3 regions of the Exiguobacterium sp. ERU653 genome follow, and region 1 is predicted to be linked to each of the others. Evidence: riboswitches for the same ligand, from Rfam matches in the RefSeq annotation. Region 1 holds a riboswitch; each other region holds the start of a gene.
What was found. A riboswitch is a leader RNA that binds a small molecule or an ion and turns the genes downstream of it on or off. The one in region 1 is predicted to bind thiamine pyrophosphate.
Positions count from the first base shown of each region.

Region 2: linked by a shared signal. The riboswitch ahead of thiT (energy-coupled thiamine transporter ThiT) and the one ahead of tenA (thiaminase II) in region 1 are both predicted to bind thiamine pyrophosphate.
Region 3: linked by a shared signal. The riboswitch ahead of KNO95_RS04235 (Ykof family thiamine-binding protein) and the one ahead of tenA (thiaminase II) in region 1 are both predicted to bind thiamine pyrophosphate.

Region 1 is NZ_JACSKV010000001.1:1,879,740-1,890,029, reverse strand. Features, by position in the region: gene KNO95_RS09595 (aldehyde dehydrogenase family protein) at 1-282, opposite strand, end outside; gene KNO95_RS09590 (PadR family transcriptional regulator) at 451-804, shown strand; gene KNO95_RS09585 (DUF1129 family protein) at 779-1,534, shown strand; gene KNO95_RS09580 (YjjG family noncanonical pyrimidine nucleotidase) at 1,656-2,333, shown strand; gene KNO95_RS09575 (NUDIX hydrolase) at 2,336-2,785, opposite strand; gene KNO95_RS09570 (pentapeptide repeat-containing protein) at 2,841-3,443, shown strand; gene KNO95_RS09565 (aminoglycoside 6-adenylyltransferase) at 3,440-4,267, shown strand; gene KNO95_RS09560 (hypothetical protein) at 4,318-4,470, shown strand; gene KNO95_RS09555 (ion channel) at 4,478-4,873, opposite strand; TPP riboswitch at 5,010-5,114, shown strand; gene tenA (thiaminase II) at 5,202-5,876, shown strand; gene thiM (hydroxyethylthiazole kinase) at 5,873-6,661, shown strand; gene thiD (bifunctional hydroxymethylpyrimidine kinase/phosphomethylpyrimidine kinase) at 6,661-7,500, shown strand; gene thiE (thiamine phosphate synthase) at 7,469-8,110, shown strand; gene KNO95_RS09530 (SDR family oxidoreductase) at 8,136-8,774, shown strand; gene KNO95_RS09525 (diguanylate cyclase domain-containing protein) at 8,886-10,290, shown strand, end outside.
Region 2 is NZ_JACSKV010000001.1:432,775-443,064, reverse strand. Features, by position in the region: gene recG (ATP-dependent DNA helicase RecG) at 1-549, opposite strand, end outside; gene sdaAA (L-serine ammonia-lyase, iron-sulfur-dependent, subunit alpha) at 536-1,423, opposite strand; gene sdaAB (L-serine ammonia-lyase, iron-sulfur-dependent subunit beta) at 1,436-2,098, opposite strand; gene KNO95_RS02285 (DAK2 domain-containing protein) at 2,161-3,840, opposite strand; gene KNO95_RS02280 (Asp23/Gls24 family envelope stress response protein) at 3,863-4,225, opposite strand; gene rpmB (50S ribosomal protein L28) at 4,478-4,666, shown strand; gene KNO95_RS02270 (thiamine diphosphokinase) at 4,723-5,307, opposite strand; gene thiT (energy-coupled thiamine transporter ThiT) at 5,304-5,879, opposite strand; TPP riboswitch at 5,953-6,053, opposite strand; gene rpe (ribulose-phosphate 3-epimerase) at 6,074-6,730, opposite strand; gene rsgA (ribosome small subunit-dependent GTPase A) at 6,734-7,621, opposite strand; gene pknB (Stk1 family PASTA domain-containing Ser/Thr kinase) at 7,663-9,615, opposite strand; gene KNO95_RS02245 (Stp1/IreP family PP2C-type Ser/Thr phosphatase) at 9,621-10,290, opposite strand, start outside.
Region 3 is NZ_JACSKV010000001.1:816,900-827,189, forward strand. Features, by position in the region: gene KNO95_RS04210 (lytic transglycosylase domain-containing protein) at 1-622, shown strand, start outside; gene KNO95_RS04215 (DUF1643 domain-containing protein) at 651-1,238, shown strand; gene KNO95_RS04220 (energy-coupling factor transporter transmembrane component T family protein) at 1,248-1,982, opposite strand; gene KNO95_RS04225 (ABC transporter ATP-binding protein) at 1,964-3,307, opposite strand; gene KNO95_RS04230 (ECF transporter S component) at 3,300-3,875, opposite strand; gene KNO95_RS04235 (Ykof family thiamine-binding protein) at 3,868-4,458, opposite strand; TPP riboswitch at 4,541-4,641, opposite strand; gene KNO95_RS04240 (GTP-binding protein) at 4,701-5,900, opposite strand; gene KNO95_RS04245 (hypothetical protein) at 6,009-6,275, opposite strand; gene KNO95_RS04250 (SMP-30/gluconolactonase/LRE family protein) at 6,288-7,169, opposite strand; gene KNO95_RS04255 (class I SAM-dependent methyltransferase) at 7,307-7,915, shown strand; gene rlmN (dual-specificity RNA methyltransferase RlmN) at 7,952-9,013, opposite strand; gene KNO95_RS04265 (amidase family protein) at 9,079-10,290, opposite strand, start outside.

The DNA of each region.
Region 1 (10,290 bases):
CCCAGACTCTTTCACGAGCCAGTCAACGATTAGGTCTTTATTGTCCATCGTCAGCTGGGCAAACTTCTCAATCAACTCACGGCGTGCCTGGGGAACCATGTCAGCCCAGTCCGTTTGAGACGCTTTCGCTGCTTCATAAGCACGATTCAAGTCATCTTCATCCGCTGAACGAATCGAGAAGAGAGTCTCGTTCGAGAACGGATTGACGTTGTCGATCGACTTTTCACTTGATCCGCTTACCCACTCACCATTGATGTACATGTTCGTAAAATCTGTATGCATATTTGAACACTCCTTTATTTTTTCTTCACCATAAGAAGTATTCACTTGTTTTAGAAAAATAAACATCCAAAAGTGTAACTAACTTGTTTTACAAAGTAGTTGTAAATGGGGTTAGTTTCCATTACTATTATGTATAACAAGATAGTTGATTGAAAGTGAGGTTACGCCATGGCAATGAGTCAAATGTTAAAAGGTCTGCTTGAAGGGTGTCTATTAGCCATTATTGGTAAAGGTGAGACATACGGTTACGAGATGTCTGAAAAGTTACAGGCGTATGGATTTACAATGGTGAGCGAAGGAAGTATTTACCCCGTTCTGCTACGGATGAAAAAAGAAGGATGGGTCGAGACGGTTCAAAAAGAACTTCCATCCGGAGGCCCAAAGCGGAAGTACTACATTTTAACGGGAGTGGGTCAACAAGAATTACTAGCCTTTAAACAACGTTGGATAGAAGTTTCAAGCGGTGTCGACCGCGTACTCAGGGAGGAGAATAAAGATGGAACTTTCAAAGAAAAGTCGTGATTTTTTAGATGATTTATCGGTATACCTCATGTCGAGCGGGAAGTCCGAGACTGAGGTGAAAGATATTGTCTTTGAGTTAAAGGATCACTTGTTAGAAGCGGAGCAAGCAGGGAAGGATGTGGACGATGTCATTGGACAAAGTCCGAAATCCTACATGCAGTATATTGGTCATGAGATGGCATTCGACATGAATGAATTTATCAAAGTCATTGTGATGATGATTTCAAACCTGTTCGCATACATTATTATTGGCAATTTCATTGAAGGTGAGATGACGTTCTCAACAATCCAAATGATTGGTTTCCCACTTGTAGCAATCCTTTTCTTATTAGCTGCTTCACAAGCTTTCCGTACTATGGCGGTTCGCTCGAAGGAAAGCAAATTCAAAAACGGTGTAACCTATGTCGTGCTTGCTGCGATTCCAATGTTATCATTTCTTGGTTTGATGGTGCTTGATATCTTCATTGAAACTCCGACGGTTGTTTTCGGTCCGGTCGGTCAACTTGTATTGTTCGGAATTGGTGTAATTACATTACTCATCGTCTCTGTATGGACAAAAACATGGATTAATCTAATCATTCCGATTCTTTTATTTGGACCGCAATATGCGTTTGCTCGCACGAGTTTACCACTTGAGCAACAATTGATTTTTTCGATGTTGATTTTTTTCATCGGAATGGCAATTTTCTTTCTTGTCTGGGCCAAGAAAAATAAAGAGAATCAAGTCTGATGTTTTAGCCATCCGGTTCATCGTCAAGAAAAGATAAAGGGGGATTACGTTTATCCCCCTTTTTTTGATGTTCGTTTCTACTTCCTGTACAGTTAGACGAAGAGAGGGGTTAGAAAGAACCATGAAACGTTATGAAGCCATTTTATTTGATATTGATGACACGCTATTAGACTTTAAACAAAGTGAGCACGTCGCCTTGGAGCAATTGCTCGCATCCTACAATGTCCGGATGACGGATGAGGTGAAGTCGCGCTATGTCGACATCAACACGGTCCTGTGGCGCGCATTTGAACGTGGGGAAGTAGACCGCGAGGAAGTACTCGTCGGTCGTCACACGAAACTATTCGATTCGCTCGGTCTTACGGTTGATGGACCATATGTCGAACAGCAGTATCGTGACTATTTACATGCAGGCGTACACATGATCGATGGTGCGTTAGAAATTGTACAAACGCTGAGCGTTGACTATCCGCTCTATATCGTCACAAACGGCGTGACGGAGACTCAATTCAAACGGTTAGAGTCATCGGGACTATTGCCGTACTTCCAAGACGTCTTCGTATCGGATGCGACCGGCTCGCAAAAACCGATGAAGCCGTTCTTTGACTATGTCTTCGACCGAATTCCAAATGTAACGCCAGAGAAAGGCTTAATCATCGGCGACTCGGTCACGGCAGATATCGCCGGTGGGCGGATGTATGGTCTAGATACGTGCTGGTTCAATCCGAAAGAAGTGGCCGCGACGATGGAGTCGACGTATGAGATTCGACATTTACATGAGTTGAAATCGCTTCTCTAAGTTCAAGACGGGTTTAGTGAATGAACTGGCAAACGGTTCGGGAGTTGACCCAATACTTCTGGATAGAGCGTGACGTCTTGGAGACGGTCAAGCTTTTGCCAACGATAAATCAGGTGATCTCCTTCAGGTCCGTAAAAATCGCCGTCTTGGAGCGGGAGGTCACCATCTACATAAAAGTACAGTCCAATCTCATGAAACGGTTGGTCGTTGTACGTAAATAAATTCTCGTGCACGAAAGCGAACGAGGTATCGGTCACATGCATGTTCAACTCTTCATGAAGCTCGCGTGCGAGCGCGGTTGCGGCTTCTTCACCGAGCGTCACGCGCCCCCCGGGTAATGCCCAAAAGTCATCCCGGACGTTTCGGTGAATCAATAAATGGTCGTCTTTTACAAAAATACCGGCAACGCGGTAATTGAAGACGCCGTGTTCAGTCGGAAATACGATGTCCATCTATATCACTTCCAATCTTTGTAATCTGTTCTAGTATACCTGAAGGAGAGATCATATGTTTCAACCACATACGCAATATCGAGACGAAGATTTCCGTGACGTGACACTCCGAGACGAAGAACTGTCACACGTCACGTTCGAGAACTGTCGCTTCACATACGTCGATGCAACAGAACTACAAACGGAGCGCTGTCAGTTCATCAATTGTGACTTCACGGATTCGAAATGGAACGCGTCCCGTCATGTCAGCAGTTCATTTTTGAACTGTCAGTTTCATGGTGCCAACTTGTTCACGAGTGAGTTTGAACAATGTAAAATGACCGGGTCATCTTTTGAAGAAAGTCAGTTTGAAGGCGTTCTTGTAAAAGAGGGGGACTGGTCGTTCGTCAATCTTCGTCACGTGTCGCTCAAAAAGATGGATTGGTCCCATGTACGTTTAATTGAGGCGGACCTGTACGGAACTGACTTGACCGAGACGGTTTGGTATCAGGCGGACTTGTCCCGGGCGACACTTCAACATGCGGTGTGTCGTGGTGCCGACTTCAGAGGAGCACTCGTCGATGGGGTTGATTTTTCGAACGTGACGTTACAGCAAACAAAATTAGACGCGATGCAGGCGATCCAAGTCGCGCGCTCATTGGGGGCGATTGTAGAATGAAGCCGGAACAAATCATTGAACAGCTGGTTGCGTTCGCAACAGAACGTGAATACATCCGAACGGTCGTCTTGAACGGCTCGCTCGTCAATCCGAACATCCGACCAGACCCGTATCAGGATGTCGATCTTGCCTTTTACGTAGAAGATGTAAGAGCGGTTGCGGCCGATCGCTCATGGATCGACATGTTTGGAGAGGTCTTGATTATGCAGACACCTGAGACGTCTGATCCCGAACGACATGTAACGTTTTTAGTGCAATATGTAGACGGACACCGTATTGATTTGACGATTCGGTGTGTTGATCAACTTGAAGCGATGCTCGAAGCCGACTCGCTCAGTCAAATCATCTTTGACCGAGATGATCATCCAGATGTGACGCCGTCAGACACATCGTATCGTGTGAAACATCCGTCTGCTGACGAGTATGCGGCTTGTTGGAATGAGTTTTGGTGGGTGTCGCTCTATGTCGTCAAAGGAATCAAGCGGCATCAAGTGCTATATGCGCTCGACCACCTCGACATCATGCGGAATATGCTCCGTCAGATGATGGAATGGAACATCGGTTATGCGACAGATTTCTCGGTGAATCTTGGGAAGTCAGGGGACGGGATGCGCGACCATTTACCGGAAGAGTTATGGGAGATGCTCGGGGCGACGTATGCCTCGGCTGAACTGAGCGCCATTGAGGACACGCATGACCGATTACAATCACTCTTTTTCTTTTGCGCGCAACGCGTCGCCGAACAAGGCCATTTCGTATTTCAGGAGGAAGAAGCGAGACGCGTCCGTGCTGCATGTGCAACACTTCGACATTCGAACGATTAATGACGGCGAGAGCCGGGAAACGCTCCTTATAGAGAAAGGAGCGTTTTTTCATGAATCCATATACGACATTTATTGCCCTTTTAGTCGGAAGTCTCGTCCTCTTTGTCGGCATTCGTTTAAAGAAATGGCCAATCATTTTGGTTGCGATGCTTCCTCTTGGTCTCGTCGCGTTCAATATGTTTTTGCTCATCACCGGACGCTAGAAAATCTTCACTCGTCTTTCTGATACATCGATTTGATGAAGAAGGCACTCGGTAATAAAATACCGATTGCGCCTTCGATGATAGCGAATAATCGGGTCAATCCGATTGGCAACAAATCACCAAAGCCAATCGATAGTAGGGTGACCCCGCTGAAGTACAGGAGGTTTTCCCAAGTCGGTTCGACAGCATTCATGGATTCGAGGGAGGTCACAAGAATGACTGAATCGCGAGATAGCGCATAATAAATCAACGTGAACCCTAACATGACACCAAATAGGCTGACGAATAACTGAGCGAACAACCTCCCATCAAATCCTGTCTGTTTATACGTTTGACGTTTGAAAAACCAAAACACGTTCAAGCTGATGAAGAGTAATGCAATCGTCAATAAAATCGTATTCATTCTGTCCACATCCTTTTCTTATCAATGTGCTTCCTTACCCATTCCCGAAGCGAAGAATGAAAAACGGGATCGGAAAAGGTTTGCAATTGATGAAAAAATTGATAGAATGTGGTCGAAGACGACTGAATTTCATAATGTTTGCCACTAGGGGAGTCGCGTTACGCGGCTGAGATGGACATGGTCCAGACCCTTTGAACCTGATCTAGTTCACGCTAGCGTAGGGAAGTGGGCGAAACGACTCATATGGCTTCACCTAGATATGACTGTTCGAGACGCCGCTTCCGTTATGGGAGGCGGCGTCTTTTATCTGTTATAAGGGGGAGTTCATATGAAATTTACAGATCACTTACGTCAGGAAGCAGATGGATTGTTTGAAGCAAGCTTTCATCACCCGTTTGTCCGTTCACTCGGAGAAGGAACGCTCGATGAGAAGAAGTTCAGACATTACGTCATGCAAGACTCTTATTATTTGAATCAGTTTTCGAAAGTGCAGGCGAAGGGGGCGACGCTCGCACCGACGATGGAACTATCAAGCCGTTTTTTAACACATGCCTTACACACGATTGAGGCGGAACTCTCACTTCATCGAGAGTTCTTTACGATGCTCGACGTAACGGATGTCGAATTGGCGACATTCGAGCCGGCTCCGACCGCTTATGCGTATGCGCTCCATATGCAACAGGCAGGACCGACACTCGGGGACGTGCTCGCGTCGATCCTTCCGTGCTACTGGGTGTATTACGAGATTGGCGAACGTCTTAAAGACAAGCGTCCTGATCATCCGATTTATTCGGCCTGGATTGCGACGTATGGCTCAGAGTGGTTCCGCGAATTGGTGGAAGAACAAATCGATCGATTAGATGAGCTCGCAGGACAAGCGACAGAAGAAGAGCGTGTGCGTTATACGAAACTGTTCTTGAAGAGTTGCTATTACGAAGTCGCTTTTTGGGAAATGGCTTGGACACTTGAGTCGTGGACATTGTCACAGGAGGTCAACCAATGAGACATGAGATTTGGAGTGAGATTCGGAAGCAGGCACCGCTCGTTCACAACATCACGAACACAGTCGTGGCGAATTTTTCGGCGAATGGACTGCTCGCCATCGGTGCCTCTCCCGTCATGGCGGATGCAATCGAAGAAGTGGCAGAGATGACATTTATAAGTGATGCGCTCGTGTTAAATATCGGGACACTTAGTACGATGACCGAAGCCACGATGATTCGTGCAGGGCAGGCGGCGAACGAGGCAGGATGCCCCATTGTACTCGACCCGGTCGGAGTCGGGGCGACGTCATTCCGACGAGATGTGGTCGAACGTATTTTGCGTCACGTGCGTGTCACGGCCATTCGAGGAAATGCAGGAGAAATCGCGACGTTGATTGGTGTCGATTGGGCAGCTCGTGGTGTCGATGTTGGAGACGGTGCATGCGAACCGCGACAATTGGCGCTTGAAGCAGCGAAACGATACGGATGTGTCGTGGCCGTGACTGGAAAAGAAGATATGGTCAGCGACGGGAACGTCGTCATGGAAATACACGGCGGGACGAAACGCATGACTGAGACGACCGGTACGGGATGTTTACTCAGTGCAGTGGTCGGAGCTTGTCTAGCAGTCGAAAAGAACGCCCTTAAAGCGACGGTGACCGCCATGTCAGGCTATACTTATTCCGGTGAGCTAGCGAGTGAGCGAGCAGAAGGACCGGGAGACTTTCCGATTCACTTTTTAAATGCCCTCCATCAATTGACGCAACATACAATTCCGACGAATCGAATCGAGGTGTCGACATGATGAAACCTCAAGTTTTGACAATTGCAGGATCTGATTCAGGCGGAGGAGCCGGCATTCAAGCCGATCTCAAAACGTTTCAAGAGCTCGGCGTATTCGGGACGAGCGTGCTGACTGCAATCACAGCCCAGAACACACTAGGGGTACATGGAATTGAGGCTATTTCCACGGAAATGATTACCCGACAAATCGATGCGGTAGCTGATGATTTTAGCATCACCGCTTGTAAAACCGGGATGTTGGTGGACGCTGAACGAATTGAAGCGGTGGCGAAGGCGCTCGAACGATATCGTTTCGAACATGTTGTCGTCGATCCTGTCATGGTAGCGAAAGGGGGCGCCTCTTTGTTGCAAGTTAGTGCGGTCGAAGCACTTCGCACGAAGCTGTTGCCACAGGCGACCATCGTGACCCCGAATATTCCAGAGGCAGAAGTGTTGGCGGGGATGGAGATTCGGACCGAGGCAGACCGGATGAAGGCAGCGCAGGTGATTCGAGCCATTGGCGTCGATATCGTGATTATCAAAGGCGGACATTCGAATGATGTAGAAGCCGTTGACTTAATCGTGACCGAGTCTGAAGCGTTCCGCGTAAAAGCACCTCGAATCCAAACGAAAGATACGCACGGGACGGGATGTACGTTCTCTGCCGCATTGACAGCTGAACTAGCGTATGGGAAGACACTACGTCAAGCGGTCGTTGACGCAAAACGATTCATTCATCAGGCGATTGCACATGGATTATCGATTGGGCAAGGTCATGGACCGACTAATCACTGGGGACATCGTTTAGCGAAAGAAGAGGTGATTACCGTTGACGTTCTGTACGAAACAAGCGCTCGCTAAGCAGCTTCGCCTTTACTTTGTGTGTGGAACGACGGACGCATCCGATTTGGTGACGACCGTCAAAACGGCACTTCGATGTGGTGTGACATGTTTTCAATTTCGCGAAAAAGGTAAAGATGCATTGTATGGAGATGAAAAAGAAGCGATGGCAAGGACGCTCCAACATGAATGTCGAGAAGCAAAGGTCCCGTTCATCATCAACGACGATGTTGAATTGGCGCTCGCGATTGACGCGGATGGCATCCACGTCGGACAAGATGACTTACCTGCCAAACAAGTTCGAGAACGGCTAGGACCTGATAAATGGTTAGGGGTGTCGGTCCATACGATGGAGGAAGTCAGTGCAGCTCTTCCGTTCGCAGATTATGTCGGCATCGGTCCGATTCATGAGACGCGAAGTAAACTGGATGCAGGGATTGTGCGTGGCACGGAACTGATTCAACAAGTTCGTCGACACTATCCACTGCTGCCGATTGTGGGGATTGGGGGCATTCGTCCCGATCATGTCCCTGCTATTATTGATGACGGGGCAGACGGTGTTGCCGTCATCTCCGCCATCGCTTCTGCACCGGATGTAGCAGAAGCTACCCGGCGTTTCGCTTGTCTCTGAATTCAATTTTTGAGGAGGAAGACAGATGAACGTATTTGTTATCGGTGCAAACGGCCAGATTGGCCATCAATTGGTAGAAAAGTTACACAATGAAGGGAAGCATCACGTCACAGCGATGGTTCGTAAAGAAGAGCAGCTCGATGACTTCAAGTCAAAAGGATACAACGCTGTACTTGGCGACCTCGAAGGTTCAGTAGCGGACTTGGAAAAGGCAATCGACGGGATGGACGTCATCGTGTTCGCGGCTGGTTCTGGTGGAAGCACTGGAGCAGACAAAACCCTTTTAATTGACCTAGATGGTGCAGCGAAGAGTATCGAAGCAGCACAAGCGAACGGGAACATCAAACACTTCGTCATGCTCAGTGCCTTAAAAGCAGAGGATCGCTCAGCTTGGCCAGATTCGATGAAGCCGTACTACGTAGCGAAGCATCATGCCGATCGCTTACTCGAACAGAGTGGACTCACATACACGATTGTTCGTCCGGGCGCATTGACAGATGATGCGGGAACGGGAAAAGTGAACACGCAATTCGAGGGAAGTGGAGAGATTCCACGCGAAGACGTGGCATCATTCTTGGTGCATGTCCTCCATAACCATGCAAATGCGCAGAACAAAGCGATTGATTTGATTAAAGGGGATACCCCAATCGAAGAAACGTTATAATGTGTCGAATGAAGAACGGGATGTGGCTCATCCCGTTTTTTGTCGCGTTAAAGAGGGAAAAGTCAGCAGAATAGCGAAATGAAGAATTATGAATAGGTGAGGAGGTTCCGCATGACCGAGATGTTCATTTATCTGGCGGTCTATTTGTTGCCGTCATTTTTACTCGGCTTTTTAGCACTCGATGTCTTTCAACGAAATCCGAATAAAGTCGAGCATCGTTTGCTGAGCCTGTTTGTGTTTGGCTATTCGATGCTTTTCTTAGCGGAATTCGTTCGCCATCTTTCTCCGATTGAATATAGTCCGGCACTCATTGCCTATTGGTTTGGGAATGCCGGCATCTTGATCTTTATCTTCTCCATTCATTTCATATTGAACATTACGGGTATCGGTGCGAAGGCGCCACGTTGGCTGTATCCATGGGTTGTCTACTTGCCATTGATTCCAATCGTGTTGACGTACGTGCAGAGAGAAAATATTACGAACAGTCAACGGTTCGAACAGGTCGGAATTTGGATTTATCCTGAGTTCAATTCATCCTATTTGGTTACCTTAACTGTCGGGAATATTTTTCACACCCTGATTATCTTTCTTATTTTTTATGCGTTACGACGAACAGAACGTAGGGAACATCAGCGGGTATTACGGATGTTATTTTGGACGGCATTAGTCATATTGGTGTGGGACATCGTGTTCGGTTATTTTCAATTCCGTGGATTTATTCCACCGTACTCTTATATGTATGGAGGGCTCGTTTGGGCGGTGGCGCTCGTCATCGCGATGAATCGTTTAGACTTCTTAACCTCTTATGTTAAACGATATGGGACACTCTATAATTTAAATCCATCCGCTATCTTGTTGATTGACCCGGATGGTAGGGTGGAAAGTGCGAATCCGGCTGCGCGAACATTGTTTCATACGGTCCGCGTCGTGAATGAACGGTTTGTCGATTTGTTGCCAGAAAAGAAAAAAGCAGAGTGGATGGAACACTACACCAAACACTTTCGGACACGTAAAAAGTTTATAGAGTTCGAAACGAAAATTATGACGAAGTCTGGACAAGAACGGTACGTCGTTATCGATGGGGACTTTGTCGATATCGATCGAACGATTCATGGGATGATCATCATTCGGGACGTCCATTCGTTCAAAGAGGCCGAGCAGACGATCCGCTTTTTCGCCTACCATGATCCACTTACGAAATTGGCTAATCGCCGTGCGTTTTATGAACAAGCAGACCATGCGCTCCTGAGTGCCTCGCGACTATCTTTGCTGGTCATCGATTTGGACGGTTTCAAAGCGGTCAACGATACGTATGGCCATCAAATCGGTGATCATTTCTTAACACATTTAGGTGGACTGTTGGAAGCTTCGGCACGAGACGTCGGCTTGGCATCCCGTGTCGGAGGAGATGAGTTCTATATTTATTTAGTCGATTTAACAGATTCTGAAGTGCTTGCATTTATTCACGAACTTCAGCTGACGTTAAATCAGAACCCGTACCAAACGTCGGATGTGA
Region 2 (10,290 bases), 1.4 Mb from region 1:
ATCTTCTAGTCGATACCGGTCGCGAATGACTTGCGGCACCTGTTCCGGGAGATCGCTCACCTGTTCAAAAGCCAGTTTCACGATTCGACTGAAATTCTTTTGCGTCAGCCCGGCTCGAAGTGAATAAATCGGCTGTAGTCCGCCTGACGGGGCACCAAATTCGAGGTCGGTCGCGCTGATCGTCATCCGATTCATGTCCCATTTTCCTTTGACCGTCACCGTTTCGCCAATCACTAGCTTGTCCTTGTAAAACGCGCGATTGAACATCGTCACTTGAACTGCATACCGTTCTTCTAGTAATAGTCTGAACTGAAGGCGATTTTTACCTTTACTATAATAACGAACGAGCGGTTCGCCTTGGACTGTCCCACTCCATTTGACAAGGTCCCCATGTATAGCCGTGGTCACAGTTCCGCTATTATAATTCTCATAACGAAACGGGACGTGCTCTAGCACGTCCTCGATTCGAACAAGTCCCATCACTTCTAATTTTTTGGCCATTTCTGGCCCGACTCCTTTCAAAGTCGTCAGTCGTTCATTGTTTCGCATCTTCTTTCGCTCCAAATATATTTCGTTCGAGACGACGAGCCGTTGGTGTATTGGCAAGTCCACCTTTTGCCGTCTCTTTTAATGCGGTCGGCATCATTTGACCGACTTCATGCATCGCCGAGATGACTTCATCACATGGAATACGCGAGGTGATGCCCGCGAGCGCCATGTCTGCGGCGACAATTGCATTGGCACCACCCATAGCGTTACGTTTCACGCATGGGACTTCTACGAGACCCGCCACAGGATCACAGACGAGACCAAGCATGTTTTTAAGTGCGATTGCAAATGCTGTAGCCGATTGGTCCGGTGTTCCGCCGGCCGCTTCGACGATTGCAGCTGCAGCCATCGCGGTCGCCGATCCGACCTCGGCCTGGCATCCGCCCGCCGCTCCCGATATGGAGGCGTTGTTCGCCACGACGAATCCGAATGCACCTGATGTGAACAAGTAACGAATCATCGCATCACGGTCCATCTCGAGACGATCCTTCACTGCAAACAACGTTCCTGGCACGACGCCCGCGCTCCCCGCAGTTGGTGTCGCACAGATTCGTCCCATCGCGGCATTCACTTCGTTCGTCCCGATTGCTTTTGACACCGCATCTAAAATGAGGTCTCCGGCAAGCGATTTGCCTGAGCGAATATAGTCTTGCATGAGTACGGCATCGTTCCCCGTCAATCCCGTAACAGACGTGACACCTTGGAGCGCACGTTCGACCGCTTCTTCCATCACCTCGAGATTCCGGTTCATCATACCGATGATGTCCTCCCGACTTGAGCGTCTGACGTGCATCTCTTGTTCGATCATCACTTCAGAAATCGGAATGCCTCGTTCTGTGGCAATCGTCACTAACTCTTCTACTGATTTAAACATCACACATTCTCCTTATTCCCCAAAAATAGCTATCCGTTCAATTTGTGGCAACCGCTCGAGTTCTGCTAGCACGTCAGCAGGGATGGTCTCATCAATCTCAATGGCCATCAAGGCCTGCATTCCTTTTTCGTGACGGCTCACTTCCATATGACCGATGTTCAATTGGTGATTCGCCAAAACTCCCGTAACTGCTGCGATTGCACCGAATCGATCATGGTGTAAGACGACGAGTGCGGGTCCCCCTCCTGTCAATTTTAACGGGAACCCGTTCAATTCGGTAATTTCAATCGTTCCCCCACCGATTGAGACGCCGACGATTTCAAATGTCCCAAGTTCATCTTCGAGCAGGACGCGTGCCGTATTCGGATGATCTGTCAACAAATCACTCGTTTCAAAGATGACTTCGATGCCTTTCTCACTAGCGATGTCTAACGCCTGCGGGATTCTCAAGTCGAACGTATCAAATCCCATGATTCCACCGACGATGGCAACATCTGTCCCGTGACCTCGATATGTGTCAGCGAATGACCCGTAAAATGTGATATGCGCGGTACGTGGTGTTCTCCCGAACAACTTCCCTGCCATCAACCCAATTCGAGCGGCTCCTGCTGTATGTGAACTCGACGGACCGACCATGACTGGACCGATAATGTCAAACACACTACGATATTTCATCAATTTTCCCCCTTTCAAAAATCCCTACCTTCATTATACAGAAGGTAGGGACTTGAAACAGCTTATTCCACACTAAAAATATAAGAGTAAAGCGGTTGTTTGCCGTCGTGAACTTCAATTTCTATCTCATCATTCACTGATTCGATATATGACGTCAACGCTTCTACATCTGATTCAGATGAACCTTCACCCGTTAAAATTGTGATGATTTCGTCATCCGCGTCGATGAGAGCATCGACTAGTCGCTTAGCCGCTTCAAGGCTTGATGAAGACGACGAGACGATTTTCTTCTCTGCAATCGCCATATGCTCGTCCTTTTTAATCTCAACGCCATCGATGCTCGTATCACGAACAGCGTACGTCACCTGGCCGGATTTCACTGTCTCAGCAGCCGACTTCATCGCTTGTTCGTTCATCTCGACATCTGCCTCAGGATTAAAGGCGATTGCTGCTGCAAGGCCTTGCGGGACCGTCTTCGTTGGAATGACCGACACGCCACAAGGTGCGACAGACGCTGCTTGTTCAGCAGCCATGATGATATTTGAGTTATTCGGGAAGATGAAGACATGTTCCGCATGTGCAGATTCAATCGCCTTGACGATATCTTCTGTTGATGGGTTCATCGTCTGTCCGCCTTCGATGACGTGTGCCGATCCGAGGGAACGGAACAACTCACTGACACCTTCACCCATTGCCACCGTCACGATTGCAAATGGTGCTTTTGGTTTCTCATCTTGTTGAACGCCCTGTAGATTTATGCCGTGTTCTTCTTCGAGAATTGTCGAGTGCTGTTGACGCATGTTCTCGATCTTGACTGCGACGAGTTCACCGAAGCGCTGCCCTTTCGTAATGACCTCACCTGGTGTCTCGACGTGAACGTGAACTTTTAATAATTCTTCGTCCGCGACGACAAGAAGTGAGTCCCCTAGTTCAGACAATTCGTTACGGAACGTGTCTTCGTTGAATGGTGTATCTTTCAACTTATCATCTTGGAAACGAACCATAATTTCCGTGCAGTAGCCGAATTCAATGTCTTCTGTTGACATGAATCCTTGCGCCGCATGCGCGTGATGCTCTGCCTCGATCAACGCATCCATCACTGGAGCATGAGGTTTTTCGAGTTCTTTGCCTTCTAGGCTCGCGAGGAATCCTTCATAGATGACGAGAAGTCCTTGACCGCCAGAGTCGACAACACCGACTTCTTTTAATACCGGTAACAAGTCCGGCGTACGATCTAACGATGCTTTCGCTTCAACGATGACACGTTTCATAAATTCAGTGAAATCACTTGTCGACTCTGATGCAAGGAGCGCTTCGTCGGCCGCTTCACGAGCAACCGTCAAAATCGTTCCTTCAACCGGTTTCATAACCGCCTTGTATGCCGTGTCGACACCTCGCTTGAGAGCTTCCGCAAAATCAACTGTCGTGAGTTCTGTCTTTCCTTCAACGGCTTTACCGAATCCGCGGAACAACTGACTTAAAATAACGCCCGAGTTCCCACGTGCCCCCATGAGCAGTCCGCGAGCGAACTTTGATGACACCTCTGCAATATTTGATGAGTTCATGGCCGCTACTTCTTTCGCACCTGACGTCATCGTCAAATTCATGTTCGTTCCCGTGTCTCCGTCTGGAACCGGGAAGACGTTAAGCGAATCTACATAATCTGCGTTTTGGCTCAAGTTGGTCGCTCCGTTCGCAATCATGTTTGAGAGCGCCAATCCATCTAAACGTTTTAAACCCACACCAAATCCTCCTCCGTTTTCGTCAGTCATTCGTCAGACGAACGCCTTGAACGAATATATTTACCGACGAAACGTTTAATCCTAAAGTTTCTCCAAGCGTGTACTTCACTCGGCTTTGCACGTTGTATGCGACTTCAGATACTTTCGTTCCGTAGCTTACAATGATGTGCATGTCGATATGTACATCTTCATCTTCTTGACGTACGACGACACCACGTGCATAATTTTCACGTTTTAACAATTCAGCAATGCCGTCTTTCAATTGTGCTTGTGAAGCCATGCCGACCACACCGAAGCATTCCATCGCTGCACCACCTGCGAGTGTTGCGATGACGTCACTTGTGATGTCAATATTGCCATATGTTGTCTTCATTTCAATTGCCATATGGAGTAGCCTCCTTTATTCGGAATGATTCCTAATGTACATTCTACAATAAGTACCTAGTTATTAAAAGAACCTGCTCCAGAAACTCGGTCAATTAGCGCGATAACCTCATTCATTATTCAAATCCTTGCGAGTAATGTCAAGTTTTTTTCTTGTCATGGTATGATTTTCTAGTTGCATCGGGAAAAAAGCCGTGCTAATATAAACGAGTGTCTATTAGGACGAACCCACATAAAAAAGGAGGGGAAACGCATGGCACGTAAATGCTACGTAACAGGTAAATCACCTAAATCAGGTAACAACCGTTCGCACGCACTCAACAAGACAAAACGTACTTGGGGTGTGAACGTACAAAAAGTTCGTATTCTCGTTGACGGTAAACCGAAACGCGTTTGGGTTTCAGCTCGCGCACTTAAATCTGGTCTCGTTGAACGCGTATAATACTTATACACGAACGAATAAATCCCAACGGCATTCGCCGATGGGATTTTTTTTGCTTATTTTTTGACGACCATGACGAGAACGATCCCCCGATGAACCGTCAATCGGGCAAATGCTTCAGTCCATTCATTGGAAATCGTCAGCGCTTCTTCACTCTTGATGTCATGATGTTCGAGCGGGTACTTGACACCATCAATAGAAATAGTCGCTGTCTTCCAAGGTATGAAAGACAAATAGTAGCCTTCTTTTTTTGAAAAGCTATAATCACCGGCTTTAACGAGATAGACCGTTTGACCATTCCCATGCAAAACCATCTCAGGATACTTCTCGAGCAAACCGACGTTCGCGAACGTCATATCGACTCGTCCACCGAGCGCCCCGTATACGTGCATCCTCGTTGCCCCTCGCTCTCTTGCCAACTGAAGCGCAATCTCAAGGTCCGTCATATCTTTCTCGGACGGATAGCGTAACGCTTCTTTCGGTGGTTTTCCCACAAACGAGTCAAAATCTCCGACCACAACGTCCGGTTCAATCCCTTCATCTAACAGTCTCTGATAACCTCCATCAACACCGATGACATAATCGGCATGACGCGGTAAAGGAATAACTTCCGGACTTGCCGCGACGATCAAGACATTCATTGACGAATGTCCCGTGTAGCTACACGTGTGAAACGTGGAGCTGTTGTAAAGAGTAATACTAATACGATGGCTGAAATAATAAAGGATGGGGCCATGTACGTCGCGTTATAACCGAGTGAATACGCTACGACCGGACCTTCCGCATACTCGGCGAAAAAGACGATACCCGAGATGACATGTGCCGCATAACGCAACACCGACCCGATCAAGGCACCGAGCACCAAATATGTCGCGAGTGTCTTCGTCGCACCTTGACCGGCCGCCTGTTTCACACGACCAGCAAACATACCCGCCATACCGACGAGGCCATAAGCGACCGTATAGTCGAGCAAGAACTGTACAGGTGTGAAGATGTAGGCACCGAACAACAGTTGAAGCGTCCCGACGAGTGCACCTGTCGCAAGTCCCCCTTTCAATCCGTGACGGAATGCCATCACAAAGATTGGGAGCATCGCTAGACTAATCGAACCCCCTTGTGGCAAGCGGTATGGGATGAGTAAATCAAAGATTAGCCCGAGCGCCGCAAACAATGAAATTTCGATGAGCGCTTGTAATTTAAAACGTGATTTCATCTTTCTTCCTCCTTTAACTGTTTAAACGACAAAAAGCAGCATGACGTAAACGCCATGCTGCTTAGATTCGCAACGTGCATTTTCGCCACATCCCTACGTCCGTGTGAACGGAACAGGTTCAAAGGGTTAGCGTATGCCTCTCAGCCACATCATGTGACACCCCTTGCGACAATATCTTGTTGTTCTATCGTTGATTATACACGAGATGCGCCACGAATGCTATCGATGGCTGCTTTATAATCCGGTTGATTGTAGATGGCCGAACCGGCAACTAGTACATCGGCACCCGCATCGATGCAATGTTTCGCCGTCTCTTCGTTGACCCCACCATCGATTTCAATTTCAAAATCAAGTTGGCGATCCTGACGCAGTTGGTTGAGCGCTGAAATTTTCGGTACGACCGATTCAATGAACGCTTGTCCACCAAACCCTGGGTTGACGGTCATGAGCAATACCATATCAACATCTGGGAGCACATGTTCGATCGTCGACAATGGTGTATGCGGATTCAAGACGACTCCACATTTCGCACCAGCCACTTTGATTTGTTGCAAGACACGATGCAAATGGTTCGTTGCTTCCACATGAACGGTCACGATATCCGCGCCTGCCTTCACAAAATCTTCCACGTATCGCTCCGGTTGGTCAATCATCAAGTGCACATCGAGGACCATATCTGATTTTTTACGTAAGCTCGCGAGCACAGGTAGACCAATCGAAATGTTTGGCACGAACTGACCGTCCATCACATCGAAATGGATATAATCTGCTCCCGCTTCTTGAACAGCTTTCACTTCTGCCTCCAAATTGGCAAAATCGGCAGCTAAAATGGATGGTGCAATTTTAATCATCTGTCAATACCTCCGTTTTCGATCATTTAACTCTTCCATAAAGGTAACATAATTATCGTAGCGAGTTGAAGCAATTTTACCATCTTGAACGGCTTGTTTAATGGCGCAGCCTGGTTCGTTGATGTGAACACATCCTCGGAACTTGCAATCGTCGTGTCGTTCGACAAACTCCGGGAAACACCATCTGAGCTCATCAGTCTCGAGTTCCTGTGGAAACTCCAAACTCGAAAATCCCGGTGTATCTGCTACTAATCCGTCCGCCAATTGAATCAACGTCACATGACGCGTCGTATGCTTCCCCCGACCGAGCGACTTGGAGATTTTACCGGTTGCTAACTCGAGTTCTGGTGCGACTGCATTCAGTAGCGAACTTTTTCCGACGCCCGTCTGCCCGGCAAAGACACTCGTCTTCCCTTTAAAGAGTCTCCGTACTTGCTCGACTCCATCCGAAAGCTCCGTTGACGTCTCAATCACATCATATCCGATTGCACGATAGCAATCGGCCGCCTCTTGAATCGGTCCGGTTTCTGTTTCACTCAGCAAGTCCATCTTCGTCAAGACGATGATCGGATGGATCTGTTTTGACTCAATCAGAATGAGGAATCGATCAAGCAAATGATAGGAAAATGCTGGCTCTTTTACTGAAAAGAGGAGAAATGCTTGATCGATGTTGGCAATCGGCGGTCGGACGAGATGGTTCTGACGCTCCTCTACTTCAAGAATATATCCGGTCCCATCCTCTTGGTCTTGAATCACTACATCGTCACCAACTACAGGCGAGATGTTACGTTTCCGAAAGTTTCCTCTGGCGCGACACCGAATCTCTTGATTCGATTCGGTCATGACATCATAAAATCCACCCTGTAAGCGAATAATCGTTCCTTTCAATATGACTACCTCCTTTAAAAAGAGGTGACGCTACCGTCACCTCTTTATTGTGCCTCTTTGGCTTGCGCATATGTGACTGAATCGGTTCGGACGATCTCACCATCAACTTCAATCGTTGCTGTCCCGACTTCGTTGGGGGCAATGACGAGCGTATACGAATACGTTGTTGTTTCTGTGATTTCATCTCGTAATACTTCAATTTCACCACGTGCATCGACCGTACGAATGACGACTTCGACCGCTTTCGGTTTTTTGTCTTTATCCGGTTGCTCGACTTCGACACTGACTTCTCGTTCAATCGAAACATCGGTCGGTTCAACGCCCTCTGAGACGATGACTGTGAGTTCTGTACCAGGGTCAACTGCAGTCCCTGCCGTCGGAAGTTGGCGGATGATTTGACCTTTTGGAACACTTGTCGAAAATTCATCACGTCTCACAATTTTCAGTTTGTTTTGCTCAGCATAGGTCGATGCTTCCTCGAACGTGTACCCGGCAAGATTCGACAGTTCCACTTTGTTGCTTCCTGTCGATACGACGAGCGTGACCGTTACTTCGGACGGCACGACCTCTTCACCTGGTTCGAGCGATTGGGAAATAACATCTCCATTGTCGACCGTTTCTGAAGCCTCTGTTTTAATTTCAAGGTCACTGAACGCCAAGTCTTTTAGCATTCGTTCAGCCGCAGTTTGCGAAAGTCCTTCCACATTCGGCATCTCGACCGTCTCTTTACCGGCAGAAACGACAATTGACACCGTCGTGCCTCGTTTCGGTTTACGTCCTTCTTGAGGGTTTTGCGAAATGACCTCACCTTCTTTGACGTCATCGCTCGCCCGCTCTGTCACTTCGACGACAAAGCCTGCGTTTTCAAGTTCAGACGTGGCATCACCGATGCTCATTCCGACAACATCAGGTACGACGGCACGTGACACCTCATCAGCGACCACGTATGCTGCGATACCACCACCAATTAATAACACGACGAGCAAAATCCAAATCCACCATTTACGCTTCTTCTTTTTGAGCGGTGGCTGTTCTTCAGCTTCCTGCTCTTTTGATGCAGAAATTGAAGATGTCGATCCAGGTGTTTCCGTTTTTTCTTCAGTCATGATTGGTGTCATGACGAGCGTTTTGTCGAACTCATCCTGATTGGTTGGGAGACGTCTCGGTTCATCGGCACGTTCACGACTCAATGCGGTCATACAATCTTTCTTGAAGGCTGCAACCGAAGTATGACGGGCTCCCGGTGACTTCGCCAACGCTTGCATGACACAGTTTTCAAGTGCTTGGGGAATATTCGGATTCAAGTCCATCGGTCGAATTGGATCGTCCTGCAGATGTTGAAGCGCAACGGCAACCGGTGTCTCTCCTATGAACGGCACACGACCTGTCAACAGCTCATAAAGGACGGCACCGAGCGAATAAATATCTGACTTCTCATCAGCAAATTTACCACGTGCTTGTTCAGGCGAGAAATAGTGGACAGATCCAAGTACCGACATCGTATGCGTCAACGTCGCATTCGACATCGCAACCGCAATCCCGAAATCGGTCACCTTCACGTTTCCAAGTTGATCAATCATCATATTTTGTGGTTTGATATCACGATGAATGATTCGGTTCGCATGGGCATGATCTATCGCATCACAAATCTGTCCCATGATACGCAGTGCCTCATCGACAGATATGTACTCTTCTTGCAAATATTGTTTCAATGTCACCCCATCGACATGCTCCATGACGATATAGTACAAATCTTCTTCATCGCCGACGTCATAGATGGCGACGATATTCGGATGGTTCAGACTCGTAGCCGCATGGGCTTCTCGCTCGAACCGGCGTATAAATTGTTCGTTATGTGAGAATTCAGATCGCAACACCTTGATGGCGACGGTTCGGTTTAAGATCTCGTCATGAGCTCGGTAGACATTTGCCATGCCTCCGCTGCCGATTTGTTGTTCGATCCGATAACGATCGTTGATTCGTTCTCCGCTTCGCATCGGATTCATCCTCTCTTTCTATCTGTAAATTGAATGAGGGCGACCGTGATGTTGTCGCTCCCTCCCAATTGATTGGCTTCCGCAATGAGTTGTTCAGCTTTTTGTTCAGCCGATACAGCTTGTTGTAAAACGTGTTGAATCGCCCCATCGGTCATATGCGTCGTCAATCCATCCGTACAAATTAAAATCACATCAAACTCAGGGTCAGCGAGCACTTGCACGTCAGGTTTGACCTGTTCGCTTGAACCGATCGCCCGAGTGATGACATTTCGTTTCGGATGAATCCGCATCTCTTCTTCCGTCAATTCACCGAGCTGTTTGAGCACGTTGACGTAAGAATGGTCTTCCGTAAGACGTCTCAATTCGTTCGCTTGGAGCGCATAGACACGACTATCTCCAATATGGACAATCACAACCGTCTCCCTGCTCCAACAAACGGCCGCTACAGTCGTTCCCATCATGACGAGATCGGATTGCTTCGCAAATTGTAGCACTTGTTCATTCGCCAGGTCGATGTGATGGCGGAACCATCGTTCGATTTCGACAGGAGTTTGAGGGAGCGACGGGAAAGCACGTCGAAACTCTTCAATCACGATTTGACTCGCGACCTCTCCCGCTGCATGTCCACCCATCCCGTCTGCAACTAGCGCAATTCCTGATAAGGTATCGCCTAAG
Region 3 (10,290 bases), 1.1 Mb from region 1:
GCTCGGTCAACATGATAAAGTGAACAATGGATTGTATCGAACCTATTATGGAGAGAACGGCGTCCCGAACACGCATCTCGCTGTGTATCAAGACGCAGCCGAAACGTATGACGTGGACTGGCGTCTACTTGCCGCCGTTCACCGTGTAGAGACAATCTTCTCCCACAGTTCTTCGATGCGCTCGTCTGTCGGCGCGATTGGACCGTTTCAATTCATGCCTCGCACATGGCTCGGTTGGGAATATGACACCGATGACCAAAAAGGCGATGTTCCGGAAGACGAAGTGGACTTGACGAACCTTGCCTTGATTGAACAGTATGGGGGTCTCGGTCGTGACGGGAACGGTGATGGAAAAGCAGACCCACACAGTCTAGTTGATTCTGCGCACACGGCGGCGTATTATTTAAGTGAACACGGTGGAAAAAAGACAGATTCGGTGGCATCCGTCCGAAACGCCATCTTCGAATATAATCGAAGTGAGCAGTATGTCAACGATGTCATGACGTATTTTGAAAACTATGAGTCAAGCGTGACGTTCATGCCTGATGAGCGTGATACGTTCAGTCAACAAGTCGCTTATTACACGATTCGATATGTCGAGTGGTTCAAAGCGCTCGGCTGATGCTTACATGAAAAAGTGAGGAATGGAAATGAACACGCATGTAGAAGAAGTTACCATCCGCGTAAAATCAATCTTCAACGAAGATAAAACGAAACGCTATATGCGAACGTATGAGTTCACCGATGTGGAGGATGGCGTCATCTGTGCCGTCATCATTTACTCGCCGCGGATGAGCGATGCCTTTTTGTCCGGCACGACGACACAGCGTGCTTATATGTTGATGCAAAATCATTTGTCACAACCGATTCGAGAAATGCGTGTCATCAGTCTCGTCCCGACACTCGCCATCAATGACAACCTCCCTTACGTGGAATCTCAACTTGATGAGACGAACTACCATTACGTCGAAGAGACGTTACAAGAGGTAGATGCGAGCAGCGGGATGATCATCGTCGGCTGGGGATCGCCAGGTCGATTGATGCACCACGCGACATCTTATAAATCACTGTTTGCCGATTATGAGGCGAATATGTATTGCATCGGTACGACAGCAAAAGGCGAACCACAACAGATCCGAATGGCGAATGAGAATACGGTCCTCGAGGCGTTCAACAATGAATCAGTAAAACCGAAGTTCCGTATCGTGAAAGAAACGAAGAAAGACGACTCCGAGTGAGTCGTCTTTTTATATCCCTACCCAAATTGAAAGACCGAACAGTGTGAAGAACACACCTGACCACATGTAATCGGACGGTTTGACGTCAATCCGCTCATAGACGGTCCGTTTCCCACTCGTGAATCCTCTCGCCTCCATCGAGAAGGCGACACGTTCCGCCCGTCGGATCGAGCCTGCTAATAGCGGGAGAAGTAGTTTCGGCACATGCCGAACGCGTTCCCATTTTGTATCAAGAGGAACGCCACGAAGACGATGTGCGTATTGAAGCTGATACATTTCCTGTTGCATTAACGGTAGGAAACGGAATCCAACGAGTGCACTATAGGCAATCGTCGGCGACAGCTTCGCCTGTTGCATCAGACTCATGACGAATCGTTTCGAATCGGTCGTCAACATGAAAAGAAGCGACAACACGGTGAACGCCAAAACACGTAGACTAAGAGAGATAGCGACGCGCGCCTCTTCTTTCGAAATGTCCTGACCGAGAAGGGTCACCCACGTTTCTCCCTCGAGCTCTTTCCCAAATACGAGCGTCGTCCAAAATGTTCCGAGCGCCGTGATGAGAAACGGGATCAAGAACAGGCTCCACCTTTTCCATGACACGTCCGTCGCCAAGGTCTGGATCACTAACGTACCGGCGATGATGACGAGTGGGGTCCACGGGTTATAAAACAAGGCCAGTCCGAACATCATAATCGTGAACGTCATAAACTTGACCGTCGGATTCATATCATGGAGTGACATCGTTGCCTCCCTCCCACTAACCGATAATGATGAAGTTTCTCCGTGTCCTGCCAAAGTTCATCCCCGAACGGTCCTGAGAGTACCCCATCCTTCATCAGATAGAACGTATTGGCGATGTTGGCGAACGACAAGTCATGGGTCACGAACAGGATCGTCTGTCCCTTTTTCGCATGTCGCTTCATTAACATCTCGAGTGCATGGAGTGACGGCTCGTCCTGCCCTGCCGTCGGTTCATCAAAGGCAAGCAACTGTTTGTTTGAGAGTAACTGGATCCCGACAGCGAGTCGTCGCTTCTGCCCATGACTGAGCGAAAGTGGATGGAGAGATCGTTTATTCTCGAGTGATAGATCCTCCAACACGATATCAATCGATTCCTCATGGCCAAACTGCAGTTCTTGCTCGACCGAATTCATGAAAAATAAGTGTTCCGGAGATTGAGGGACGAGTCCGACACGGCGATCACATTCCGTCAAACTTCGTAAAAACGTCGACTTTCCGCTCCCATTCGGACCCAAAATGGCGATCACTTCCCCAATGCGAACTTGAAGTGTCACACTTTTTAATTGGAATGTGTCACGCACCACCTCGTCGACCACATAGTGCTCGACTTCTTGTTGTGGTGTTGACGACGGTGTGAATGTAAAATCATCGACCGATCGAAACGGTTCGTTACGTACAATCCGTCCTTCTTCAAGTTCGATCTGCCAATCAAAAAAGTCTCCCCACATATGCGCGCGATGTTCGACAACGATGACGTTCACGTCATCCATTTGATCGAGCCATTCGACGAATCGATACGCGGTCACCGGGTCAAGGTGCGTCAACGGCTCATCGAGAAGCAACCATTCCGGTTGTCCAACCATGGCGCAGGCGACGGCAATCCGCTGTTTCTCCCCGCCTGACAAGGAATCGATGAGTCGATTTCGATAATCGGTCAGTTGGAGTGACTCGAGAATCTCTGTCACGCGCTGATCGATTACCTCGACTTGTGTCTCCAAATTTTCGAGTGTGAAGATGAGTTCCTCTTCCACCCGTTCCATCACGAACTGTGTGTCCGGGTCTTGGAACACGGTCCCGACCCGCTGATTGATCTCGCCCGGTGCATAGTCGTCGTGTGAACGTCCGAACAGTTCGAGTCTGCCTTCAAGGATCCCATCACAATTCTCTGGATAGAGACGGTTGAATAGCGCAAGAAGCGTCGATTTCCCACTTCCGCTCGCTCCGCTCAATACGGTACGTCCAGGTCGTATGGAAAGTGTCACCTCTTTTAAAATGGTGTCCTGACTTTCTGGAAACCGGAATGAAAGCGATTCTGTCTCAACCATGGACGTTCCCACTCCGAGCGATTGCATAGCCGCGAAGTGACCCTGTCTTGAGCAACAGGTCACTGAGCAACTTCCCACCGATTCCTGCGATGACCATGCCACTAACCGCACGGAGCCCGAACATCGTCGCTACATATCCCGGTTCAAGCATCGCAAATCCGCTCATGAAGTAGGTGTACACGAAACTCGTGACGGCCGAGCCAAATCCAGCAAGCATGAGAACCCATAGCTCATATCGACGATAACCCGTCATTGCAAAGACGGCTTCAGCACCAAGACCTTGAACGATGCCGACCAGGATGATGCGCGGTCCGATCGCATTCCCAATCAACATTTCAATCGTCGCAGCCATCACTTCCGAAATGAAGGCAGCACCCGGTTTTCGAATGATATACGCCGAGATGATTGACACGATGAACCAGATACCGAAGATCCACTCATAGGCGATTGGTCCAATCAACCCTGCCCATAAATTCCCGATATGGACGAACAATAAATAGACAACGGCAAAAACGACAGACAATACGGAGACGAGAACGACCTCTTTCAATTTCCACGACTTAAGCATGTTGACCTCCATGTGACGGACTGTTCACACTGAACGTCACCGTCATGACGACGTGTCGATTCTTCTCGCGCGTCCGGTTGAACGCCGCCTCGTAATACGAGAACACATCATCCAAATTCCCATGAATTCCTGACGCGTAGTGCATTGAGTCATTATACACACCAGCCTGTTTCGCTTGTTCGATTTCATCATAGATGAGATCCATATAGTTACCTGCACCCATCGGATAAAGCGCGAACTGTGAAGAGACATACTGCTCTCTTGACATTCCATTCAATGTTTGTGGTGGTGCATCGAGCGCCTCATCCCCAGCCGAATCTCCCGGACATCCGACGGAGAAGGTTCCGCTCATCGAGACATGGCGTCCTTCTTCCGAAGCCAGACTCAAGACTGTCCGTGCGACGTCGAACACGTGCTCGACGCGCCCTCGGATCACGGTCGATACGTCATCCGTATGTCGCCACACACCTGTCATATTTGTTCCTTTCAATGCTCCTTTAATCGTCCCGACAAAGTCATCTGTCATCGGGCTAAGCGTGAAGCGAAATCCGACAATCGGACTCGTGCCACATGATTCATTCATCTTGTTTCCCCCTCTATATGTGTTTGCATAGAAAAAGCCGCATTCATGAGAATGCAGCAACAAAATCTATACAAACTTGCATAGAGAAAGTGCCGCACTTCCTCACGCCAGTATTACCTGGATCGAGTTATAAGGGATCGGAGCCATGCTCTCATCTCAGCCGAAGCACCCCTAGTGCAGTCATTGATATGCGGTTACTTATGCAGTCACAGTATAGCGATGTTTCGTCACTTTGTAAACGGTCAATCTGAATAAGTGACGAGTTGGCCATTACCAGGAAGTGGGTCATGGAAGGCATTCCACGGCTCCACCATCTCCTCATCCGTCAACAAGCAAGCATCAAGTGACCGCTCGACCGTCTCCCGGTCCATCCGTTGACCGATGAGGACCAATTCGTTCTGTCGATCTCCGTACGGCTCGATGTAGTCCTCGCGTAGTTCAGGTTCTGAGGCAAACATCGCCTCTCGTTCATTCTCCGGAAGTGTCGCTAGCCAACGGCCCGCGTGTTCGAGCGTCGACGCGTATCCGGCTTGAGAGAAGAGACAGGCAAGGTCGTTCCGTGACGCGATCCATAAGAACCCTTTGGCGCGAACGATTTCTTCTGGATAATGCTCCATCCAATTCATCAAACGCTCAGGATGGAACGGTCGACGACGACGGTAAACGAACGAACTGATCCCATACTCTTCCGTTTCCGGCGTATGTTCTTCTGCCTCGAGCTCTTGAATCCATCCCGCCGCATGCATCGCCTGATCGAAATCGAACAAACGGACGTCTAGTAGATTGTCTAACGCCACGTCCGAGTAGGTCGAAGTCAACAATCGTGCGCTCGGGTTGAGCGTCTTGAGCAGACCCTTCATCTCCTGCAGCTCCGCTTCAGTCACCCGGTCCGCCTTATTCAATACGATGATATCCGCAAATTCGACTTGGTCGACGAGTAGGTCGACGACTTCGCGAACGTCACCTGTGTCGACGGCTTGTTGACGTTCCATGAGCGATTCACCGGAATTGAAATCCTTGAAGAAGCGGTACGCGTCGACGACGGTGACCATCGCATCGATATAGACACGGCTCGTCAAATCGATCCCAAGGGCGTCGTCGGCATACGTGAACGTCTGTGCGACGGGAATTGGCTCGGAAATCCCTGATGACTCGATGATAATCCCATCGAGGTCACGATTCTTTGTCAGCTCATCGACAGCCGTGAGCAAATCTTCACGTAACGTACAGCAAATGCACCCGTTCGAGAGCTCGACTAACTTTTCATCGGTACGGGAGAATCCGCCCTGTTCAATCAACTTCTCATCGATGTTCAACTCACTCATATCGTTTACGATGACCGCATATTTTTTGTGATCACGGTTATGTAAAATGTGGTTGAGCAGTGTCGTCTTCCCGCTACCAAGATAACCTGAGAGTACCGTAATTGGAATTCGTTTCATGATGGACCTCCGTTAAATAGTAATCATTACTCTTTGTATAATGTAACGGTTCCACCCTTTTGTCAATAAAAAAACACGCCTCATCGACGTGTTTTCATGAACATTCAATTATTCTTCCAACGCTTTCCGTTCTGCTTCTGAACGCGGATAGGCGTTCGCTTGCCACTCGGCTCGATAAATGGAGTCGAGCTGCGTCAATCCGACTTCATCCTCGTCCTTGTCCGAATCGACACTCGGGACCTCGTCCCACTTCGGATCGAGATAAGAATGATCCTCTTCCCGCGCTCGACTTTCTTGTAATTTTTGAATTCCCACCTTGACCGCTGCCGCAACTGCCAATCCAATACCTGCTCGCACTAACAGTCGTTTCACCATCGTATGTCCTCCTCAACGCCCAAAGCGATAAAGCGGCATCCCTTTCACATCTGTCTCGATAATAAATACCGATCCAGCGTCCGGATGTTCGGTTAACGCCTCCTCGTCCATCCCTTCACGTGCTGTTGTGATGGCTAATCGATTGAGACCATCCCCGATGAAGGCGCATGATGTGACATTCGGGGCAGGGACGTGAACTTCTAACACTTTTTCACCGGTCGATGGATCCCAGCGAGATACTTTACTTCCTGCATAATGTGCGATCCATAAAAAACCTTCCGTATCCGATGTCATGCCATCCGGGAAGCCGTCCTCTTCCGAAAAGTCGATGACGACCTTTCCGTTCGACAATGTGCCGGTCTTCATGTCAAAATCATATTGTCGAATTTTTTCGGTCGGTGTATCAATATGATAAAAAACGGAATGGTCAGGAGACCACGTCAACCCGTTTGAAAGTGTCAACTCATCCATAAGTGTTGTCGTCGTTCCATCGCGGTCCACCCGATAGAGAGATGCCTGATTCTCTTTATCGTCCAAGTGGAGCGTCCCGGCAAAAATACGACCGTACGGATCGGCTTTCCCATCATTAAAACGTAATCGACCTTCAGGGGCATCCAATTCGACAATTTTAATTAACTCCCGGTTGATTTCATCCCATTCATAAATCCCGTCTTTAAGACCAAGGACGACACCATCCGTCACTTTTGGAATGACGAAACCGACCTGTTTTCCGACCTCGAAAGAAGAAATCTCGTCTTCTCGCTCGTCATACCACCATAACGTATGCCCTTCGATATCCACCCAATAGAAACGCTTCAACTCAGCATCCCAACAAGGACCTTCACCAAGCGTATTTCGTACCCGAATCCACAACGACGCATCTATTCTTTCCATTACTTAGCCTCCACTCTATCCATTAGTTCAGAAATCTATTCCCTTCTCCCATCTGGACTATGCATGAATTCGAAAAATCGTAGAGGATTTCCACCCTAGTCTCATCATTTTGATATATTTATTGAAAGGTGAGAGGAGTGGATCATTTGTCTAAATGGAACGAACGTTACAATACCGATGAATATGTGTACGGAACGGAGCCAAATCAATTTTTACTCGACTTCATCACAACACATCGGCTTGAAGGAAAACATGTGTTAGCCATCGCGGAAGGAGAAGGTCGAAACGCAGTATGGCTCGCCACACTCGGACTCGACGTCGAAATGTGGGACGCTTCGAAAGTAGGGCTCGAGAAAGCGAATCGTTTGGCGACGTCACGAAACGTCTCCCTTCAGACGAAACAGATTGATTTGAATGAAGCGGACTGGCCAAACGAGGCGTATGACATGGTCATCTGTATCTTCGGCCACTTTCCTCCACATGTCAGAGAAAAGGTGTTCGCCGGTATTCGACAAACGCTTCGACCTGGTGGTTTGTTCCTGAGTGAAGTCTACTCTACACATCAACTCGCTTACGGGACAGGCGGACCAAAAGACGCCTCCTTACTGTACACCGAAGAAATGTTTCACCAACTCGAAGACGATTTCGTCCCTCTCGTCTTAAACGAGACGGTCGTCTGGCGAGAAGAAGGCACACTCCATCACGGCGAATCCGCTGTGATTCAATATGTCGGGCAAAAACAGTAAACGAATGGCCTCCCCGAGATTCGGAGAGGCCATTTTTCACTTCGCGCCTTCGACGTTCATATGCTTACTGCGGAGTTGACCGCATGCCGCATCGATGTCTGTCCCGTGCTCGAGACGGACACCAATGTTGACGCCACGTTTTTTCAAGATGTCGTAGAACGCCATGATGTCTTCAGGCGTGCTTCGCTCATATTGGATGTGCTCGTTGACCGGGTTGTATGGAATCAAATTGATGTACGACTTGTCTTTAATGTCTTCAATCAAGTCGGCGAGTTCTTCCGCATGTTCCGGTAAATCGTTCACTTTCGAGAGTAGGATATACTCGAAAGTGATTCGTTTGTTCGTCTTCTCGACGTAGTAACGAATCGATGGCATGAGTTGATCAAGCGGGAACGCCCGGTTGATTTTCATGATGCGTGTCCGAAGCTCATCATTCGGCGCATGAAGCGAGAGCGCCAAGTTGATGCGTAAGTCAAGGTCTGCGAACTTGTAGATCTTGTCCGCGAGCCCACTCGTCGACACGTTGATCTTACGCGGAGCGATCGCAAGACCACGCTCATCTTTGACGACACGCAAGAAGTCGACCAAGTTGTCGAAGTTGTCGAACGGTTCGCCGATTCCCATGACGACGATATGGCTGACGCGATCACCATCTCCTTCTTCATCGAGGAAATGTTGGACGGTCATGATCTGCTCGACGACCTCACCAGCCGTCAAGTCACGTGTCTTCTTCAACAACCCGCTAGCACAGAAGCTACAGCCGATGTTACATCCGACCTGTGTCGTCACACAGACCGAACGACCGTATTTATGACGCATGAGCACCGTCTCGATGTAGTGCCCATCATGTAATTTAAGTAAGAATTTGACCGTTCCGTCGCCCGCTTCCTGTTTGACGAACAGGTCTTGAGTCGAGATGACGTATTTCTCTGTTAAGTACTCGCGCACCTCGTCTCGTACGTTGAGGTCGTCCATCGATTTGACCCGATTGATGTAGAGCGAGTCCCAAACTTGACGTGCGTGGAAGGCACCGTATCCCGCTTCCGTACACTCATTTGTGAGCTGATCAAACGTCAACCCGTATATAGATGATTTCATTGTAATCTGTCCTTTCTCTAATCCGCATACGTACCATTGTAGCGGACGTGAGAGACGGGTGCAACTTACGAATAATCTGGAGGCGTCGGTCGTGTGATGAACTGTTCGAACGCATAAGCGACCCGAATCAAATCACGCTCCGCGTAGCTCGTCCCCGTGAACGAGAGGCCGAATGGGGCACCGCTCTCTTTCAGTTGATAAGGGATTGTAATCGTCGGATGCCCTGCTTTCGCACCCATGTCGTAGTTCATGTCATGTGGGAGGACGATTGCATCCAGTTTATGAGTTTGAAGCAATGCGTCAATCCCTTCTGTTTTTGCGAGACGGACGTCCGCGATGCGACGGTCGAGATAGCTCGCTTCGATCAGTTTTCCAGATCGGGCGTTCGCCTCTTCAAAGATGGTCTGGCCGTGCGGGATCGATTCAGGATGTTCCGCGTTCCACTCGATCAAATCGGAAAGCGTCTTAAATGGCACTGTCGTGTTCGCGAGATACGCCGCGACCCCGAGCTTGAATTCGTCGAACAGGATGTCCGCCTGCTCTAGCGCCGCATGCTTCGGCAGCGTGACCTCGACGAGTTCGATTTCGGCTTGTCGTAGCAACTGGATTGCCTGTTCATACAATCCGACTTCTTCGTCTGAAATGTCCGGTTTGACGAACCCGACGCGCATCCCGACCGCCTGCCTCACGTCGAGACATGTCACGTAAGGGGGGCCGACCGGTGTCTCAAGAGTCGCCGGATCCGATTCATCCTCACCACACATCGATTGTAAGGAGATGACCGCATCACGAAGCGTACGCGCCATCGGTCCTGCCGTATCTTGAGAACGTGAGATCGGAATGATTCCGGAGCGGCTGATCAATCCGACGGTCGGCTTGATCCCGACGATGCTGTTATGGACACTCGGATGGACGATTGAACCGCTCGTCTCGGACCCTACCGCAAGAAGAGCGAGGTTCGCCGCGACCGCAGAAGCCGACCCCGAACTTGATCCCCCGACATTTAACGCGTCGCCATATGGGTTCATCGTCTGTCCACCGACGGCACTCCATCCGTTCGGCATACCTTCCGTTAAAAAGTTCGCCCACTCGGACAGGTTCGCCTTCCCAAGGATAATAGCCCCGTCAGCCCGTAACCGTTTGACGAGCTCGGCATCTCGACCGGCGAAATGATGTCGCATCGCGGCGGCACCCGCTGTCGTGCGCATCAGACCGTTCGTCTCGATGTTGTCCTTGATCAAGACGGGAATACCGAGTAGCGGTTTGCGTACTCCTTT